Regions from separate parts of the Pseudarthrobacter sp. lyk4-40-TYG-27 genome, predicted to be linked through region 2. Evidence: riboswitches for the same ligand, from Rfam matches in the RefSeq annotation. Region 2 holds a riboswitch; each other region holds the start of a gene.
What was found. Region 2 has a riboswitch for cyclic di-AMP ahead of QRM96_RS03740 (C40 family peptidase). Riboswitches for the same ligand answer to the same signal wherever they lie in the genome.
Positions count from the first base shown of each region.

Region 1: linked by a shared signal. The riboswitch ahead of QRM96_RS00785 (C40 family peptidase) and the one ahead of QRM96_RS03740 (C40 family peptidase) in region 2 are both predicted to bind cyclic di-AMP.
Region 3: linked by a shared signal. The riboswitch ahead of QRM96_RS18745 (aggregation-promoting factor C-terminal-like domain-containing protein) and the one ahead of QRM96_RS03740 (C40 family peptidase) in region 2 are both predicted to bind cyclic di-AMP.

Region 1 covers NZ_JARVSH010000001.1:157,830-164,465, reverse strand. Annotated here, with positions in the region: gene QRM96_RS00810 (glucose 1-dehydrogenase) at 1-592, shown strand, start outside; gene QRM96_RS00805 (DUF1810 domain-containing protein) at 626-1,072, opposite strand; gene QRM96_RS00800 (DNA alkylation repair protein) at 1,097-1,624, opposite strand; gene QRM96_RS00795 (TraR/DksA family transcriptional regulator) at 1,621-1,980, opposite strand; gene QRM96_RS00790 (coiled-coil domain-containing protein) at 2,002-3,315, opposite strand; cyclic di-AMP (ydaO/yuaA leader) riboswitch at 3,569-3,741, shown strand; gene QRM96_RS00785 (C40 family peptidase) at 3,745-4,581, shown strand; gene QRM96_RS00780 (protein adenylyltransferase SelO) at 4,660-6,126, opposite strand; gene QRM96_RS00775 (mycothiol transferase) at 6,177-6,636, opposite strand, start outside.
Region 2 covers NZ_JARVSH010000002.1:61,007-67,642, reverse strand. Annotated here, with positions in the region: gene QRM96_RS03760 (molybdopterin molybdotransferase MoeA) at 1-18, opposite strand, end outside; gene QRM96_RS03755 (NTP transferase domain-containing protein) at 15-1,019, opposite strand; gene QRM96_RS03750 (HNH endonuclease) at 1,062-1,562, opposite strand; gene QRM96_RS03745 (NlpC/P60 family protein) at 1,830-2,597, opposite strand; gene QRM96_RS03740 (C40 family peptidase) at 2,760-3,437, opposite strand; cyclic di-AMP (ydaO/yuaA leader) riboswitch at 3,508-3,689, opposite strand; gene QRM96_RS03735 (M23 family metallopeptidase) at 3,818-4,639, opposite strand; cyclic di-AMP (ydaO/yuaA leader) riboswitch at 4,652-4,882, opposite strand; gene QRM96_RS03730 (iron-dependent transcriptional repressor DtxR) at 5,001-5,702, opposite strand; gene serC (phosphoserine transaminase) at 5,975-6,636, shown strand, end outside.
Region 3 covers NZ_JARVSH010000012.1:31,249-37,884, forward strand. Annotated here, with positions in the region: gene QRM96_RS18720 (glycosyltransferase family 4 protein) at 1-356, shown strand, start outside; gene QRM96_RS18725 (nucleoside deaminase) at 435-941, opposite strand; gene QRM96_RS18730 (phosphatase PAP2 family protein) at 997-1,800, shown strand; gene upp (uracil phosphoribosyltransferase) at 1,813-2,448, shown strand; gene QRM96_RS18740 (glyoxalase superfamily protein) at 2,493-2,894, shown strand; gene QRM96_RS18745 (aggregation-promoting factor C-terminal-like domain-containing protein) at 2,962-3,669, opposite strand; cyclic di-AMP (ydaO/yuaA leader) riboswitch at 3,675-3,835, opposite strand; gene QRM96_RS18750 (glycosyltransferase family 39 protein) at 3,981-6,029, opposite strand; gene QRM96_RS18755 (glycosyltransferase family 39 protein) at 6,036-6,636, opposite strand, start outside.

The DNA.
Region 1 (6,636 bases), on a different contig from region 2:
AGGCCGGAAGGCGGTCAAGGTGCCGGGCGACCTGAAGGATTCCGCAGCGTGCCGCGAACTGGTGGATACTGCCGTGGCAGTGCTGGGCGGGGTTGACGTCCTGGTCAACAACGCCGGAAAGCAGGTTGCACAGGAGGATCTGCAGGACATATCGGATGAGCAGTTCGACCACACGCTCAAGACCAACGTCTACGCCATGTTCTGGGTCACGAAGGCTGCCGTGCCGCACATGCCCGCCGGCTCCACCATCATCAACACCACGTCCATCCAGGCCTACAACCCGTCGCCGACCCTGGTGGACTATGCCACCACCAAGGCCAGCATCAACAACTTCACCAAGGGCCTGGCTCAACAGCTTGCGCCCAAGGGAATCCGGGTCAACGCGGTGGCGCCCGGGCCCATCTGGACTCCGCTGCAGGTCAGCAGCGGCCAGCCCAAGGAAGAATTGCCCGAGTTCGGCCAATCCACTCCCCTGGGCCGCGCCGGCCAGCCCGCTGAACTGGCCCCCGCCTACGTCTTCCTGGCCTCACCCGAGTCCAGCTACGTGGTCGGCGAGACGCTGAATGTCAACGGCGGCAGCCCCACGCCCTAGGCTCCCGGCCGCCCAACACGGCGGGCCCTCCGGTTATTCGGCGGCCTCCTGGCCGGCCAGGAGCTCATCCGTGGCAGGATCCGGCTCGCCATCAAAAAATTGGGCCAGGACCGTCTTGAACACTGTTTCTCCGGGCGCGGCCCGGAGAAACAGTGTCATGGACGAACGGAGCTTCTGCGTATCGATTCCGCCAAGGATGTCCGACGCCGAACGGCCGGAATGCGTGGTGAGAGCCAAGGCACACTCAAGAAGGCGCGGGCCCAGGACGGGGTGGTCCAGGTAGGCCCGTGCCTCTGCCAGGGACGAGATGGCGTAAGTCCGCGAGGTGGCGCTCTGCCCCAGCCCGGCAACTTGGGGGAAAATGAACCACATCCAGTGCCCGGTCTTGTTGCCGAGCTGCAGTTCGCCAAGCGCGCTTCGGTAGGTTCCCCCACTGTCTTGGGCGGCGACGAATCGTTCCAGGTCAAACGCTTCACTCATGGGCTCTCCTCTGTGGCCTGCAGGTCATTGTGTCAACTCTTTCTCCAGGAGGCGTGCTGCCGTTTGGAGTTGGGATTCAGGGTCTTCGCGCCAGCGCGCCAGGACAGCCGCGGCCCGCTGGCGGTCTCGGTGGTCCAAGCCGGCCAGCAAGGGCACCAGGACGTCGGAGACCAAAGGCCCGGCCAGCTCTGCCGCCTGGGCCGAGCGGAGAAAGCCCTCCAGCCGGGTGAGGTCCGAATGCCGCAGCACCTGCACCTTTGTTTGCAGCAGGACAACGGCGGCCAGCCGGCGTTCGAAGACCGGCTGCGAGCCTGGTTTCGGCTGGCCCCACAGGGCGGAGGCCAGCATGACCGTGGTGTCATGGCCCATGTCCTTGAACTTCCGAAGGGCGTCCCGGACTGTGCCGCGGACTGCGCCGATCGAAGACCCGTAGGAGGCCAGGGCTCCGCCCAGCCGGTAGCCCACCTCGTCGGCCCGATACCAGGCACCCTCGTTCTGAAGGGTCCGGTCGATAAATTCAGCAGCAGCCGCGACGTCGGGCACCTCGGTCACCGCCCCCGCCCCGCAGAGGCATGAAGGATACAGAATGGGGTCCAAGGCCGCGCCTCGAGTCTGCCGGCCGCGATGGGCTCGCCGCAGACCGCACAGGTTCCATATGTGCCGTTGGCCAGCCGCTCCAGGGCTGCCTCCACCTGGTCCAGCCCGGCTGAACTCTGCTTCAACAATGCCGACGCCTGCGACAGTTCGAAGGCGATCGTGGCGCCCTCGGGATCGTGTTCGTCATCGACGTTGGAGTCCTGCCGGGCCGCGTTGGCCGCGTCGATATCAGCCCGCAGCGCCGGCAACAGGGCCAACCTCCGGGCCCGTTCCTCTTCGAGCAGCACCCTGAACCGTTCGAAATCTGGCATGCGGAAAGCCTAGCGCGCCAGTCAGTACCAGTTCAGGGCGACGGAATGGCTCCAGGCGCCGCACGGGGACCCGTAGCGGTCGCGGATGTAGCCGAGCCCCCAGTCAATCTGCGTCCGGTAACTCGTCAGCCAGTCGCTTCCGGCGCTGGCGTACTTTCCCGGCGGCAGGGCCTGGGCTATGCCATAGGCCCCGGATGAGGCATTCGTGGCCGTGGTCAGCCAGCCGGATTCCTTGGTCCACAGCTGGGACAGGCACTGGAACTGGTCGGCGCCCCAGCCGAGGGCACCCAGGCGTCCTGAGGCATAGGCCTTGGCGCCGGCAGGATCATTGACGGCACCGCCCGGGACGGAGGGAACGACGACGGGCGGCGGGCCGGGCACGGCTGGCTGCGGCGGACTGCCGGGAACCGGGTCGGCCGGCGGGGCCGGTACCGCCGCGTTGCCGGCCGGAGCCGCAGCCGCGGGTTTGGGCTGCCGGGCTGCGGCCGCGGCAGCCTGCGCCGCGGCTTCGGCCTGCCGGCGGGCCTGCTCCGCCGCAGCGGCGCGCTTGGCCTCCTGGGCCGCTTCATAGGCAGCCAGCGCCGCCTGGCCCTGGCGATACTCCCCCTCAAGTGCCGCCGTCGTTCCCTTCAGCGAGGCCAGCTGGGCGGTCAGTTCGGTGCTGTGCTGCTGTTCGTCATTTACCTGCCGGGCAAGCGCGTCCTGGGCGGAGCGGGCTGCGTCCAGTTTGGCTTTTGCTTCCCCGGACAGTCGTTCCCGCTCAGTGCGGGCCACTTTTTCCTGCTCTGCCAGGGATGCGGCAACTTTTCCGGCAGCCGCAGCTTTCTCCACCAGAGCAGCAGTCTTGTCGCCCACCAGCTGGACGAGGTTGAGCCCTTGGACGCTGTTGTTCTGCAGGGCATCAAGGGCCACGAAGAATCCGGTATTGGTCCCGCCCGTCTTGTACGCCTGGACGGCAAGCGCTCCGATTTCCTTGCGATGACGGGCCAGTTCGTCGTTGGCGCGGGCAGCCTGGGCGGACAATGTATCCAGCCTGACCGATGCCGCTTGCAGCCCGGCGTCGGCTGCGGCGTAGTCGGCCGCTGCCCGGACCGCCGTGTTGCCGGCGGCTTCAGCCTGGGTCTGGAGGCCGTCCAGGAGCCCATTGATGGTGGTGATCTCTGCCGCTTTCGCTGCCTCGGAAGACTGCGCCTGCTGCACGTCAGCCCAAGACGGATACCCACCGGGAGGTGCAGGCTCGTCTGCCGTGGCAGGCAGGACCGTGGCCGCTGCCACTGCGATGGCGAGCAGTCCCCCCACCAGCGGGGACGTGGGCATGGTCACGAACAGGGGCATAGTCCCGAAGCATACCGGCGGCACGCCGGAGCGGAAAGGCGGCCGTGCCTGCTTTGTTACCCGTTTGGTCCGGTGCCGGACCGGCGGGAGCCCGGCGAGGGTGGATCGGACCCATCCAATCGCTGGTTGAATACGAGAGAAGAACCTCGCATGTTATCTAAACGTGACAATGGGAGGGTCGGCGGGTTATGGTCTTCTGGTGTCCCTCCCCAAACGGGACACTCCCATCAGTTTGCCGAGCCCTGCCGCTGATACCGGGATTCAACCGCATTCATGCTGGCAGGGACGGGGGAACCAAGTTTCCACGGCCTTTCAGGTCTTGGGGTTAAGCCGGACAGCTCCTCCGCCCACCGCGGAGATATGTTCGGCCGGGTATCTCCAACCCGAACCCGACAGCTCACCCCGCAGGCATGGGAGAGGCGATCAATCGTGTCAAAGAATCTCAGCACTGCCCGCCACCGCGCGACCCCGGCCCGCTCCATTGCGCTCGAGGGACTCGCCATGACGGCCAAATCACAGGCCCGTTCGTTTGGCCGTCCGGCCCTCGCTGTTGCCGCCGCGTCCGGCATCGCGTTCGGCGTCGGCGCCCCGGCACATGCGGGCGTGACGGGCGCGGACACCACTGAGCAGGCCAGCGTCCAGGCCGCCGCAGCTCCTGCAACTGCTCCGGCAGCCGCGGCAGCAACCGTCCACACCGTCGTTTCCGGGGACACCCTCGGCGCGATTTCGGCCGCGTACGGAGTCAGCCTCAATGACGTCCTGGCTGCCAACGGCCTGGGATTGTCGTCCATCATCTACCCCGGTGACCAGATCCAGATCCCCGGCGCCGGCTACGTGGCAGCACCTGCCCCGGCGCCGGCAGCGGCCCCCGTCCAGGCGGCAGCCGCCACCGCACCGGCGAACACCGGCATGAACATGTCCTACGCATCAGCAACGCCGGTGGCGTCCACCACCGGGAGCGGGACCGGTGCTGCCATCCTGGCCTCCGCCTACGGCCAGGTCGGCGTGAGCCAGGACTGCACCGCCATGGTTGAAAAGGCCCTGCGCTCCGTCGGCAAGAGCGTCGGCGACCTGGCTCCCACGCAGTTCTTCCAGTACGGCAGCGTGGTCGGGAGCCCGGCACCCGGCGACCTCATCATCACCTCGGGCCACGTGGGCGTTTACGCCGGAAACGGCCAGGTTGTGAGTGGCGGCGTCAACGGCTACACCACGCAGGTGCACTCCATCAGCTGGCTCAGCGGCTACTCAGTGGTCCGCGTCGCCTAGTCTTCGCGCAGTAAAGCCTGCTCCCAACAGGAGGGTGGCAGCCGGGTCTCCGGTTGCCACCCTCCTGTTGTTGTCGGATCAGGTCCCGCAAAAGGTCGTATAGGTCCCGAAGTCCGCCGGGGCACCGTCCATGTAGCGTTCCAGTCCGGCCCGCTCGGTGAAAGGATCGGTCACGGCCTGAAGCAGGCGGTGCAGCGGGGCAGTGTCTCCCTCCGTGCCGGCGGCGAGGGCTTCCTCCACCAGATGGTTCCGTGGAATGTACGCCGGGTTGACGCTGTCCATCAGACCTGCGTCGGGTTGCAGCGCCAACCACCGCTCCGACCAGGCGTCGAAGCCGGCCAAATCCATCACCATGCCGCGCACCGGGCGCAGGTCGCCGCGGGCGGCCCTGCCTAGGTTACGGAAGAACAGGGTGTAATCCACCGGGCCGTCCTTGAGGATGGCCACCACATCGTCAATAAGGCTGGACGCGGCGTCGTCGCTGGCGTTTCCAGCGGCAAGACCCAGTTTGGTTTTCATGCCGCCCGTCCACGCCGTGCTGTACTGTCCACGGAATCCACCGAGCACCTCAACCGCTGCAGCAACAGCCTTGTCCTCGTCTTCGTCAACGAGCGGCAGCATTGCCTCGGCAAGGCGGGCAAGGTTCCATTCGGCAAGGACTGGCTGGTTGGCGTAGGCGTAACGGCCACTGACATCGATGGAACTGAAGACGGCGGCGGGATCGAAGGCATCCAGGAACGCACACGGGCCGTAATCAATGGTTTCCCCTGAGATGGTCATGTTGTCCGTATTCATGACCCCGTGCACGAATCCCGCCAGCATCCACCGGGCCACCAGCCCGGCCTGGGCGGAACAGACGGACGCAAACAGTGCCAGATAGGGGTTTGGGGCGACGGCAGCGTCCGGATAGTGCCTGCTGATGGCGTGGTCAGCCAGCCGCTTGAGCAGGTCCATGTTCTCCGTGGCCCGGGCGTACTGGAAACTCCCAACCCTCAAGTGGCTGCTGGCCACCCGTGCCAGGACAGCACCGGGCAGCATGCCCTCGCGCCGGACCTGCCGCCCCGTCGCCACCACGGCGAGGGAGCGCGTGGTGGGAATACCCAGGGCGTGCATGGCCTCACTGACAACGTACTCGCGCAGCATTGGCCCGACGACGGCCCGGCCGTCCCCGGCGCGGGCGAAGGGGGTGCGCCCCGAGCCTTTGAGGTGGATGTCCAGCAGGCGGCCGGCGCGGTCCGTGACTTCCCCCAGCAGGAGCGCGCGTCCGTCGCCGAGCAATGGGGAGTAGCCGCCGAACTGGTGGCCCGCGTAAGCCTGCGCCACCGGGGTGGCACCGGCGGGAACGTGGTTGCCCACGAGGAGGCGCACCCCTTCGGGACTGCGGAGGTATCGCGGGTCAAGGCCCAGGCCTGCTGCGAGCTTTTCATTCAGGACCAGGAGTTCGGGGTCCGGAGCTTCCTCGGCCTGCCAGGGAACGGCAAGTTCCGCCAGTTCACGGGCGAAGTGGCCGTCGAAGGTGACCGTGGATTCAGCTGCTGCCGTCATGGGTTAACCCTATCGCCGTGGTGCCGCCCGCCCCTCCTGCACGGAGAGCTTCAGGCCCTGCCGCCGCTGGCCCCTGCATCATCCAGCCCCTTGGCATAGGCCGCCTGGCCGGCATGCTGGAGGCAGTCCCCCAGAATGCTGACAAGCCGCACCCCAAGGGTCACCGGCGGATCCCAGCGCCTGTCCACCACGCGGTCCAGGTCCTGTTCTTCCAGGCTTTCGAGGACCTTCGTGGTCTGCCGGTGGACTGCTTCACAGTACTCAAGCAGGAGCTCACCGGATGCCCGGACAGCATCCACCTGGCCGCTGGAGTGGCCATAGCCCGTGTCGCCTTCCGCCAGCGGGAGGCCAAAACGCGACACGAAGCCTTCCGACGTCCAGACCTGTTCCAACTCCGAGGCGGAGGCGACCTGCGCATCCTCCACCCTCCCCAGGTGCCACACCAGCCAGGCGATGGAGTTGCCGCGGCCGGAGGGGCGGTGCTGGAGCTGTTCCTCGTCGAGCCCGTCG
Region 2 (6,636 bases):
GCGGGGTTCTGCCGTCATTCGCCGGGGGTCCCGGCGGCAGCTTCATTCTCGTAGTCGGCAGCCAGGGACCGAGCCACGGCCATCGCCGCTTCCATGGACGCCGTGTCCATTTCCCTGCCCGGTGCGGCAGCCAGCCCCGCGGCGAATCCTGCGATGAACGTGGTGAGTGGAGCAGCCGGCCGGATCACGGCGTGGGCTGCGACGCCGGCAAGGGACAGCACTGCGTTCACGTCCACCTGGACGTCCTCCAGCTTGTATGCCTGGAGCAGGGCCCTGCACCATTCCTCCAGCGTCTCGTCCTGGCTTTTCACGACTTGCCTCCCACGTTGGCTCCGCACGTTTTGGTCAAAGTCTTCACGCTGGCTCCCGGCGGCGATCCCCAGCGTGGCAGCATCACCCCACGTATCCACGTCGGCAGTGGACCCGGCTGGGACTGTGACAAGCTGCACGTCCAGATTAGCAAGGAGGGACCTCACGGAGCCGTTGACCAGGGCGTCCCGGCGGGACAACTCACCGCACGATCTTTTTAACTCATCAGTGTTATATATGGCTGCCAGCGGCTGTTCCCTGCCGTCGGCAGAGCGGGCCACGGCGCCCCGGCCATCGCCCGCAGCTGCCACCGCGTCCCGGAGCATCGCCACCGCCCGGGCTGCCAGCGGCATGTCGCAGGCGAGAACCAGAGTGAAGGGCGCCCCTCCCCCATAGGTGGCAAGGGCATCGAGGCCGGCTGAGATCCCGGCGGCAGGACCGGCAAACTTCGGCTCCTCCCGGCAGGACAGGACGCCTGGCGGCAGGGCCTGGGCGGGTCCGGCCTCATCGGCAGCCCCGCGGGACGGAGGGCTGCCGGCGGAAACGTCGCCCACAACAACCGTGCGGCGGGCACCGGCAGCGGCGTCAAGGGTCCATGCCAGGAGGGTTCTTCCCCGGAGGACCAACGATTGCTTGGGTACTCCACCCAGCCGTGATGATCGGCCGCCCGCCAGGATCAGGGCGTCAAAGATCAACGGGTCCGTTTGCACCCACCCAGCCTAGCGAACAGCAACCGGCCCGGAAGCCGCTTGTCAGGCGGCGCGCTCGGGAAGCAGGAATGGATCCCAGGCGGGGGTTGGCTTCTCCAGTTCCTTGATCTGCCAGATGGTTCCGTGCGGCGGCTCCGGCACGAAGCGCAGGGTCCATCCCATCTCGCCGGGGGTATGGTCACCCTTGACGTTGTTGCACCGCAGGCAGGCAGCCACGAGATTCTCCCAGGAATCGGCTCCGCCCCGCGATTTTGGGTGGACATGGTCGATTGTGTGCGCTGGCTTTCCGCAATATGCACACTTGTGCCCGTCACGTCGAAGCACACCACGGCGGCTGACGGCCGTTGAGTGGTTGTACCGCGGGCGGATGTAGCGGTTGAGGAGGATCACGGACGGGCGGCCCAGGACGTCAGTGGGGCCCACCACGGGATCATCCCCCTCGGCCACCACGCTCGCCTTGCCTGTGAGCACAAGCACCAGCGCCCGGCGGAAGGTGATAACCGCCAGCGGTTCATATCCAGCATTCAGAACGAGAGTGCGCATGCACGTACCTCTTCACGGCCGCACCCGTCAGGGGCACGAGGGCCGGCTGCCCTCGGCATGTCCGGGCTATGGATCGACATCACAAGAGTAAACAGAGAATTGCAATATCAGGTAATCGGTATACGCGGAGGCCGGATCCCACCCCGGTGGCGGGAGCCGGGATGCACGCAGAATGGCGGGAGTTAAATGGGAAAAGACCCCCGCCTCAAGGGCAGGGGTCCTTCCGGGCACATCTTATGCGGCGCCGCGTGCGGCGGGCGGCAGTGGTTACCGAACGTGGATGAAGACCGGTCCGGAGCCAACGTTGGCGCTGAACACAACGGTGTCGTTGCCGTTGAAGCCGCCGTGGACGGCCATCCCGTTTCCGGCGTAGACGGCGATGTGGGCCATTCCTCCGCCACCGTCGGCGTAGTAGATGAGGTCTCCGGGCTGGGCCTGGGATGCGGACACCCTGTCACCCAATGACAGGTAACCGGCGGGCCAGTCGTGGAAGTGGATGCCGACGGCAGCCAGTGCGTTGGTCACCAGCATGGTGCAGTCCTGGTGTACGCCAAGCTGGGCGTAGGCAGCGGACAGGATGGCAGCACCCTTTCCGCTGGCGGAAACCTGGGCGGCGGGGGCAGCCGTGGCATCGGCAGTTGCAACCTTGGCAGTCACCTTGGGAGCGGCAACGGCCTGGGCAACGGGAGCGGGAGCGGCTTCCTGCACCGCAACCTCGGGCTCGGGAGCCGGTGCCGGAGTGGTGGTAACGGCCGGCTTTTCGAAGCTGATGGCAATGGTGGAAGCCGCTGAGATCGGAGCGTCGACGGCGGATTCAACTTCCATGGCGGATGCCGGAGCCGAGTCGCGCTTGACGTTGGTGTCGGCTGCGTTGGCTGCGATGCCGCTGGTCAGGACCAGGCCGGAAGCTGCAGCGATTACTGCAGCCTGGCGGCCCATGCCGCCGGCGTTGTCGCTGACAGCCTTGGCAATGATCGCGATCGAGTTGGTTTTGGTGACCTCGGCGCGGTGCCGTGCGGTAGCACGAGTCGTCATCAGTTCTCTCTTTCGTTTTCCTCTGGACCGCGGTGGCCTGTCCGAGGGGGTTGGATGCGCCGGCATCTTGGGGGTACGCCGGCGCGTCCCGAACGGGGATGTTGGTTTCTAGCGAAAAAGCTTTGGGCAAAGAAATAGCCCTTGGAGCGTGGAGCCCAAGAACTACTTGTTCAGGTGGTAGTACGTGGAAGTACCGGTGGCTGCGGGAGAGTGGAGCATGGTTCCCTGCGACGGGTTGAGCGCGCTGATCATCATGCCGTTGCCGACGTAGATGCCGACGTGTGCGCCGCCGTTCTGGACCACGAGGTCGCCCGGCTGGGGGGTGGAGGTGGGGGTCATGATGCTCCACGCGTTCGTGCGGGGAATGCTGATTCCAGCCTGCGCGTAGACCCACTGAACGAAGCCGGAGCAGTCCCAGCCGTTGGGGGTGGTGCCGCCCCAGACGTAGGGGTGGCCGATGCCGGTGTAGGCGATCGCGGCGATACCCGAGGTGGCTGCGGACGAAACGGCTTCTACTGCCTGTCCGGCCTTGGACGCCTCCTGGCCGGCAGTGGTGGCGGTGCGGTCCGCGGACGCGGTGGACTGGGTGCGCACGGTTTCCACCTTCGGGGCGGCGGTGGTCTTGACCGCCGGACGCTCGAAGGAAACGGTGGCCGTGGGGGCCGCGGTGACAGCAAGGGCGGTCTGCGCGGAACCGGACTCCGTGGAGGCCGAGATGCCGGCAGTGGTGTCCGCGGCGTTGGCCGGCAGGCCCATGCTCAGGATGAGGCCTGAAGCCGCTGCCACAACGGCAGCCTGGCGGCCCACGGTCCCGGCATTGGCGCTTACGGCCTTGGACATGGCGTCCAAGGGGTTGACGCGAACCGTTTGCGCACGGTGGCGCGCAGAATTATGGCGTGAAGACACGAAGGTAGCCTCTCCCAATGCCTGCGAGGTGAGCTGTCGGATTCGGATGGGAGTCACCCGGCCACTTCGCTTCCTGGGAAGCTCATGACTTAACCCCAAGGCCTTCCAGAACGCAGAAGGCCAAAATTGGTTCCCCCGCCCCTGCCAGACGATGAAATGCGAACGGACCTTGAGCGGTGGCAGAGTTAGGCAATCCACTCAAGAGCGTCAACTTCGGAAAAGTTGACGCGAGTTAGACGGTACAGCAGTTTTGCTTCAATGTCACATTCAGGTCACGGCGGGTCACGGCGATCTGGGAGTGCGCAATCAAACGGTTACAGCCAGCCCATCGGATCGACCACTTCGCCGTTGACCTGAACTTCGAAGTGCAGGTGGCAGCCGGTGGACGCCCCGGTGGTCCCGCTCAACGCCACGACTTCGCCGCGGGAGACCGTTTGGCCCACCTTGACGTTGAAGGACGAGAGGTGGTTGTACGTGGTCTCCAGGCCGTTGCCATGGTCGATCACCACCCGGTTTCCACCGCCGAACTGGTGCCAGCCGGCGAAGGTCACGGTTCCTGTTGCGGCTGCCAGGACGGACGTCCCGCACTGTGCCACGAAGTCCTGTCCGCGGTGGAAATCTCCGGTGCCGCCGGTGATTGGGCTGACCCGGTAGCCGAAGGGCGACGCGGTCACGAGGGATGCCAGCGGCGCGGCCAGGGTCCCGGCGGAAGCCGCACGCGTTACCGATCCGGCCGACTGGGCGCTCAGCAGTTGCTTCAGCTTCCCGTCGGGGTCCGCCTGCGTTACGACGGCTGAGCGGCTGAAGTCGATCTGGGCGCCTACATCCGCGGAAATCTGGGGCTGGGGGCTGACTGCGGAGGCGGCCTGGGGCGCGATTCCGGCCGCATCCGTCGCCATAACGGGGCTGGTGGCGGGCATGGTCACCGTGAGCACCAGGCCGGTGGCGGCGAGGGCGATGCCAGCCTTTTGGCCGATGCCGCTGGCCGCGGCAAAGTCGGTGATTTGCCGGAACGGACCCCGACGGCGGCGCGCATCCCGTTGCGGGTCGCGGGGGCGCTCCGCGGCGGCTACTTCGACAACCCGGGGTGCCTCAGGGGGGCCCGCCGCGCGACGGCGGCCCCGGGAGGTCTGCATGGTCAAGAAGGGTTCCTCTCTGGAATAGCCTGCGGAGTTAGCTGTCGGATTCGGGTCAGAGAGATCAAAGACCCGGTCCGTCATGGGCAAACTTCTACACAGGGGTATTCCCGGAAGAATCCTTCACTGGAGAGGCTTGCTGCTGACGGACTTCACCCCAAGGCAGTCCCCCGCTGCCGGTTGTGGTTCCCCCGCCTCTGCCAGTAACGACTCGTACACCTGGCCCGCTGGCAGAGCTCGGCTCCGGATCAGGTAACGCTTAAGTATCAACGCTGGGTTCCACTATAGGGGCTTAAGACCCTAGGTAACAATTCCGTTATCTTTGCGTGGAATCCCCCGGGTGGGGTATGGAAACGCGGCGTCAGGCCTGGTTCACGGCGACGAAAACGTGTGCCGCCACCTCGGGAGGCAGCTCCAGCGCGCCCTCGATTCCCGCCACCCGTACCGAAATGTAGTCACCGACGCGTTCCAGGGAGACAGACGCGCCGGGCCGGATACCGCCCTCGTCGAGCTGGGTCAGCAGTTCCGGCTCCACCTGGATCGGTTCCGCCAGCCGGCTGATGGTCACTGCCGATTCAGGCCCGTAGGCCTTCATTGCCTCCACCAGGCTGATGGCGCCGTCGCCGAACCCGGGTCCGGGCTCTCCGCCCAGGGCGGCAAGGCCGGGGATGGGGTTTCCGTAGGGCGACTCCGTGGGGTGGTCCAGCATCTCGTAGATGCGCCGCTCCACCCGTTCGCTCATAACGTGTTCCCAGCGGCAGGCTTCGTCATGGACATAGGCCCAGTCCAATCCGATCACGTCGGCCAGCAGGCGCTCGGCCAGCCGGTGCTTCCGCATGACCTCAGTGGCACGCTTGCGGCCGGTGTCGGTCAGTTCCAGGTGCCTGTCACCGGAGACGACGACCAGGCCATCGCGCTCCATCCGGCCGATGGTCTGGGAAACGGTAGGCCCCGAGTGGCGCAGGCGTTCGGCGATACGGGCCCGGAGGGCAACGATGTTCTCTTCCTCAAGCTCCAGGATGGTCCTGAGGTACATCTCCGTAGTGTCGATCAGATCCGTCATCCAGCTCAGCTCCTCGAGCGCAGTACCTTGCGTTGTCCCACCGTATCGCCTCTTCCCGCGACGTAGTCCGGGGAAGAGTTTAGCCTATTTTGATTTAGTCCGAATAGGGCCTGCCGCCTGCGGCGTCTCATTGGCTGGACATTGGCGCCGCCCGCTCCCGCCACCCTGCGCGCTTCAGGCAGAATTGGGGAAGGTTTGCACTGCAGCCATGGCCGGCTCCCGGCCACCCACCACCCGGACCACAGCTTTCGTCCCCGCCGAATGGAGCACCTGTGAGCGACACCAGCATCACGATTCCCGCCAACCTCCTGCCCCAGGACGGGCGGTTCGGGGCCGGCCCCTCAAAGGTCCGGCCGGAACAGATCGATGCCCTGTCCGCTGCGTCGAAGACTATCCTCGGCACATCCCACCGGCAGGCTCCGGTCAAGAACCTGGTGGGCTCCGTACGCGAAGGACTCAGCCAGTTCTTCCGTGCTCCCGAGGGCTACGAGGTGGTCCTCGGCGTGGGCGGCTCGACCGCGTTCTGGGACATCGCGAGCTTCGGCCTCGTGTCCAAGAAGGCGCAGCACCTGTCCTTCGGGGAGTTTGGCTCCAAGTTTGCCTCCGCCACCAACAAGGCGCCGTTCCTGGAAGCGTCCTCGATCATTAAGTCTGAGCCGGGCACCCGTCCTGCAGCGCAGGCGGAGGCGGGCGTGGACGTCTACGCGTGGCCACAGAATGAGACCTCCACGGGCGTCGCCGCCCCGGTCAAGCGGGTGCCGGGCGCCGACAAGGACGCCCTGGTCCTGGTGGACGCAACCTCCGCTGCCGGCGGCCTGGACGTCGACATTGCCGAAAGCGACGTTTACTACTTCGCCCCGCAAAAGAATTTCGCTTCCGACGGTGGCCTTTGGCTCGGCCTCTTCTCCCCCGCCGCCCTGGAGCGCGCTGCCGC
Region 3 (6,636 bases), on a different contig from region 2:
GGACGGAAGCGTTTGGGATGGCCGTCACCGAGAGCTTGGCCCGCGGCATCCCAGCGCTGGTCAGGGCAGGCACGGGCGCGGTGGAGGCGCTTACCCTCGCCGGACTGGAAACGTCCGACGGCGGGCCAAGACTTCCGGGGGCAGCGGTTCCCCTGCCCGTCGGGGGCCAGGAGAGTCCCGGCCGGCTGGCTGCGGTCCTGCGGCGGTGGCTCGGGGACGCACGGGTCCGCGAGGGCTGGCGCGCAGCCGCAGCCGAGGCGCGGAGGGACCTCCCCGGCTGGAGCAGCACGGCCCAGGGCCTGCTGGCCGTAGTGGCAGCGGGCGACCGAGGGAACGGGCAGCCGCGGCCTGCCTGAAACGGGCCGCGGACTGCCTGAAACGGGCCGCGGACTGTCCGAAGCCGGCCGCGGTAAAGATGCCCGCCGCCGGACGCGCTAAAGGCTGCTGCGGTGCGCCGCGAAGAACTCGCGCAGCAACCGGGCGCACTCTTCCTCGCGGACGCCCGGGTACACCTCAACCCAATGGTTGAGCCGTCGTTCGCGCAGGATGTCGAACACGGATCCTGCGGCGCCGGCTTTCTCGTCCCACGCCCCGAAAACCACCCGGGGGATCCTGGCCAGGACGATCGCGCCCGCGCACATGGCGCAGGGTTCCAGGGTGACCACCAACGTGCAGTCGGAGAGCCGCCAGCCGTCGCCCCGGCCGCCGTCGAGCCTGGGCCGTTCCTGCAACCGGGCGGCAGCTTCCCGGATGGCCACCACCTCGGCGTGGGCTGTTGGGTCACCCAGCTCCTCCCGCTGGTTCCGGCCGGAACCCAGCACCCCGCCATCGGGCCCAATGACCACGGCGCCGATGGGCACGTCCTCCGTGGCGAGGGCGCGGTGCGCCTCCGCGATGGCAAGGCCCATCCAGGCGTCGTGTTTCTTTTCGGGCAACGGCATGGCTCAATGATAGTTTCGGGGATACTCAGGTTACTTACCGATGCCGGGAGGCACCATGGATACGCTTCGGGACCGCTTGGGGACCTGGTTCAAACCCTACGCGGCGCTGGTCCTCACCATCCTCGTGGGCGGTGTTGTCATCGTCTCCCTCGCCCTGCTGGGCGCCGAGGTGTATGACGACGTGGTGGACTCCGCCGGGCTGGCCAACCTGGACAAGCCGGCGCTGGCCCTGTCCGAGAGCCTCCGCAGCCCCGGGCTCGACGCGTTCGTTACCGGGTTCACCAATATCGGCGGTGGCATCGGAATGCCCATCCTGGCCAGCATCCTCACCGCGTGGCTGACCTTCCTCAGCCGCAACTGGCGTCCGCTGGTCCTGATCGGCGGAGCCGCTGCCGTGTCCATTACCGCCACCACCTTCGGCAAGAAGCTGGTGGGACGCACGCGCCCGGATCACGCAGACGCCGTTCCGCCGTATGAGGATTCCCCGTCGTTCCCGAGCGGGCACACCCTGAACACCACCGTGGTGATCAGCCTGGTGGTGTACCTGATCTGCCTCCAGTTCCACGCCATGCGCGTCCGGGTCCTGGCCATCACGGCGGGCGCGGTGTTCATCATCGCCATGGGTTTGAGCAGGGTTTTCCTGGGCCACCACTGGCTCACGGATGTCATGGCGGGCTGGCTGCTGGGGCTCACCTGGGTGGGTGTGGTGATTATGGCCCACCGGCTGTTCCACATTGTCCGCAGGCGGGAACACGTGGGTGCGGCGCCGTCGTTCGACCGTCCCATCGTCCGGGACGTGGTGGCCGAGGAGCTGCACGACGGCGAACACTACGGACCCGGCAAAGGCAGCGCCGGATGATAGTTTTAGGGGATGCGCACTCTCGTTGTTGACCACCCCCTGGTCGCCCACAAGCTCACCGTCCTGCGGGACAAAAACACGCCGTCGCCGGTCTTCCGCCAGCTGACGGAGGAGCTGGTGACCCTCCTGGCCTATGAGGCCACGCGGGAGGTCCGCACCGAGCCCGTCACCATCCAAACGCCCGTCAGCACCACGGTCGGCACCGCGTTCACCAAGCCCACGCCGCTGGTAGTTCCCATCCTGCGCGCCGGCCTGGGCATGCTGGAAGGCATGACCAAGCTGGTGCCCACCGCCGAGGTGGGCTTCCTGGGCATGGCCCGGGACGAGGAAACCCTGGACATCATCACGTATGCCGAGCGCCTCCCCGAGGACCTCACCGGCCGCCAGGTCTTCGTCCTGGACCCGATGCTGGCCACCGGCGGAACCCTGCGTGAGGCCATCAAGTTCCTCTTCAAGCGCGGCGCCTCCGACGTCACCTGCATCTGCCTGCTGGCAGCCCCGGAGGGCCTGGCCAAGCTGGAGGAGGAACTGGGCGACGCGAACGTGCACATCGTCCTGGCCTCCATCGACGAGAAGCTCAACGAGAAGTCCTACATTGTTCCCGGCCTCGGCGACGCCGGCGACCGCCTGTACGGGATCGCCGGGTAGGTTCCACCCTTTTTCAAAACCGTTCCCGCCGCTAGCCTGTGCGGATGGACTGGAAACTAGAACTCGTCTTTGTCCCTGTATCCGATGTGGACCGCGCCAAGGATTTCTATGTTAACAAGGTTGGCTTCAACGCCGACTACGACGAACGCCCGTCGGAGTCGATCCGCTTCGTGCAGTTGACGCCACCCGGCTCCGCCTGCTCCATCTGCATCGGCGAAGGGCTCACCGACGCTCCGCCCGGCACAGGATCCAACCTCCAGCTGGTGGTCAGCGACATCGAGGCTGCCCACCGCCAGCTCAAGGGCAACGGCGTGGACGTCAGCGACGTGGATGTACAGCAGTGGGGCCACTTCCTGTACTTCGCCGATCCGGACGGCAACAAGTGGTCTGTCCAGTACATCCCCTGGCGGAACGCCGGGCCGGGCGACGTCCAGGGCGCCGGTTAACGCAAACCGCGGGCCGCATCGACATGATGCGGCCCGCGGTTTGCGTTGCGCCCGGTGCTGGTGGTGCCTAGTACCAGTTGTGTGCCAGGTGGAAGTTCAACGCACCGCAGGGCGAGGCGTAGCTCTTCTTGATGTAGTCCAGGCCCCAGTTGATCTGCGTGCGGTAGTTGGTCAGGTAGTCGGCGCCTGCGCTGGCCATCTTCTCCGCCGGCAGCGACTGGACGATGCCGTACGCGCCGCTGCTGGCGTTGGTGGCGGTGGTGGTCCAATCGGATTCCTTGGTCCACAGCGTCTGCAGGCACTGCATCTGGTCCGGTCCCCAGCCAAAGGAGGACAGCTGGCTGGCGGCGTAGGCCTGGGCGCCCGCGGGATCGTTAACCGCGACGGCGGGAGCAGGCTCAGGCGCGGGGGCCGGCGCAGGTGCGGGTGCTTCAGCCGGCGGGGCGGCGGGAGCGGGCGCGGGGGCCGGCTCCGCGGCCTGCGGTGCCACGCTGATGGCGGAAGGAGCAGGATTTGCGGCCGGGTTGGACCGGATTTCGCTCTTCTCGATGCTCATCTGGGCATCCGCCGCCGACGTGGAAGCGCTTGACCCGGTGGACGACGCCTGGGTCATGCTGTTGGTCGCCTGGCCTGCCGCGCCAACGCCAACCAGCACCGCGCATGATGCAGCGAGGACCGCAACACGCCGGCCCACGGTGGTCTTTTTGGCGGGCTGGGGTTTGGCCCGATGTTTTGCCTTGGTTTGCAGGCATGGTTTTGCCATGGATTTAGACATGATTGATCGCCTCTCACACCTGCGGAGTTAGCTGTCGGGTTCGGATGAGGGCATCCGGCCGCACGGAAAAAACACGTGCTGGCTTAACCCCAAGGGCAATCATTGCCCGGGACGGTGGGTCCCCCGCCTCTGCCGTTGCTCAAGCGGAATCCGGGAAGCGGCAGAGCTTGGCGTCAACCCGGGATATGCGGCCCGAACGGGGACCGCACCTAATCGACGGTACAGGAAGATTGCGCATTAGTCACATTTGGGTAACGGAAGTCACGAATCATGGCGCGTCGATTTGCTGCAGGCGGATCCCCGGCGCCGGGTTATCCCGCCAGGATATAGACCGTGGTCCCGCCAATGTTTTGCGCCGGGAACGTGGACTCCACCCACTGTGCAATCCGGGTGGAGGCGTCAGAGCCGCTGCTGGACATCATGGTCCCGCCGGCAATGAAGTAGTGGATCCGGCCTTGGGAGACCAGCGCTTGGAACTGTTCCAGCGTGGGGGAGGGGTCGGTGCCGTTGAAGCCGCCCACGGCCATCACCGGCAGTTCCGTGGCCAGTTGGTAACCTGCGGCATTGTTCGAACCGACTACTGCCGCTGCCCAGGTGTAGTTTGAGGCACCGTCCTTCAATGCGGCCACGAGCCCGGCCGACGGCGTGGGCGCACCCAGGAGGCCGCCCATCCCGCCGGCGCGGCCACCGGTGGCACCCTGACCGCCCTGCGCTGCCCCGCCCTGGCCGGCACCCATGCCTTGTCCAGCCTGGCCGTTGAACTGCCGGGACGTGCCGCCCGCGCCAAACCCGCCGGTCCGGTTTCCGCCGAACCCGCCCGGGCCGCCGAACGACGTCGCCGGTCCGGCGCTGACAATGGCCCCGCTGTGCGCCGTCGCCGCCGTCGACATGGAGAAGGCCAGCGGGCCGGCGAGCGATGCCGCAATGGCGAGCGCCGTCGTCGTCCGTTGCACGGAGCGCAGGCGGATGAACCTGTTCAACCCTGTTCCTGCTGCGGCCGCAAGGCCTGCCGCCAGCACCACCCAGCGCAGCCACGGGCCGTAGGCGGATGTGGTTCCCAGCAGGGTGAATGCCATCAGGGCTGCCGCGGCCACTGCGGCGGCCAGGAAGACCGCCGCTGCGGCCTGCCGCCGGTGCTGCCAGAGAAGTACCGGGCCCAGGCCGGCCAGGGCTGCGATCCCGGGCGCCAATGCCACCGCGTAGTAGGGGTGGATGATGCCCGCCATGAAGCTGAAGACCAGGCCGGTCACCAGGACCCAGGAACCCCAGATGAGCACCGACGCCCGGACGGCGTCAGTCCGCGGCGCCCGGCGTCCCACCCACAGCAAGCCGGCAGCAAGGATCAGTGCGGAGGGCAGCAGCCACGCGATCTGGCCGCCAAATTCGCTGTTGAACATCCGCAACAGCCCGGGAACGCCCCAGCCGTTGGCGCCGCCCACGCTCCCTGTCTCGTCGCCTGTCAGCCGGCCCAGGCCGTTATAGCCGAGGGTCAGTTCCAGGATGGAATTGTCCTGCGAACCACCAATGAACGGACGGTCCGCAGCCGGGATGAGCTCCACGACGGCCAGCCACCAGCCGGCCGCGGCAAGCATCGCGGCACCGGCGGCGAGCAGGTGCAGCAGCCGCCGGCCCAGCCTGGCGGGCGCCGCGACCAGGTAGGCGAGGGCAAACCCGGGAACCACCAGCAGGACCTGCAGCTGCTTGGCAAGGAACCCGAAGCCCAGGAAAACCCCTGCCAGCAGGAGCCAGCGCAGCCTGTCCTCCTGCACGGAGCGGAGCACCGCATAGGCGGCGGCGGTCATGAGCAGCACCAGCAGGGCGTCCGGGTTGTTGAACCGGAACATCAGCGTGGCCACGGGCGTCAGTGCCAGCGCAACGGCGGCCAGCAGCCCTGCCCGGTGGGCGAGGCGCGGGTCACCGGTGGCCGGTGCCGCGGCCCGCCGGACGGCCAGGTACAGCAGCCAGGCGGTGCCGACGCCCATCAGGGCTTCAGGAACCAGGATGCTCCAGGAGCTCAGGCCGAAAATCCGGACCGACAACCCCATGATCCACAGGGACGCCGGTGGCTTGTCCACCGTGATGGAGTTGGCGGCGTCCGAGGAACCGAAGAACCAGGCCGCCCAGTCCTGCGATCCGGCCTGGGCAGCGGCGGAGTAGAAAGCGTTGGCCCAGCCCGATGCCCCGAGGTTCCACAGGTACAGCACGGCGGTAGCTGCCAGCACGGCTGCCAGTTCCAGGCGGTGCCGGAGGGCTGGGGGCTCCCGCCGCACGCCGGCCGCGGCAGCAGGGCTGGAGGCAGCAGGGCCGGGGGCAGCGGGAGCGGAGGGAGCCTGCACCGGAGTGGAGTTAGAGCTGGCCATGGGGTCCTACTTGGTGAGTTGGTACACCGTGGAGTTACCCACGGTTTGGGCCTGGAAGTTGGCTTGCACCCAGGCGGCCACCTCGGAGTTGCCGCCCCGGCCGCCCATGCCGCCGCCCATGCCGCCTTCGATGAAGTAGCTGATCTCACCCCTGGCCACCATGGCCTGGAACTCGGCGAGCGTGGGATAGGGGTCGCCGCCGTTCCAGCCGCCCAGGGCAATGACGCTGGTGTTCGTGGCCAGTTCCAGGCTGGCGGCCTGGCTGGCCCCGGAGACAATCGCCGACCACTTCGTGGTGGTGCCGGTGAGCAGTGCGGTCACGGCTGCATCGGCGGTGCCTTCGCCTGGACCACCCGCCCCGCCGGCTCCGGGGGCCCCGGTGAAGCCGCCTGCTCCGTTCGCGGGATCAAAACCGCCGGCACCGGCTGCCGCATCCGTTCCGTCGGTCCGGTCGTCACGGAGCGCGGCGTCGTCCCGGAAGCCGGCAGCCCTGTTGCCGAAACCGCCCGCCGACGAACCTGCGGGCCCCGACGTCGGGATGGATCCCGAATGGGCGGACGCGGCGGTGGCCAAGGTCCAGGCAGCCGTTCCAAGGCCCCCGGCCAGC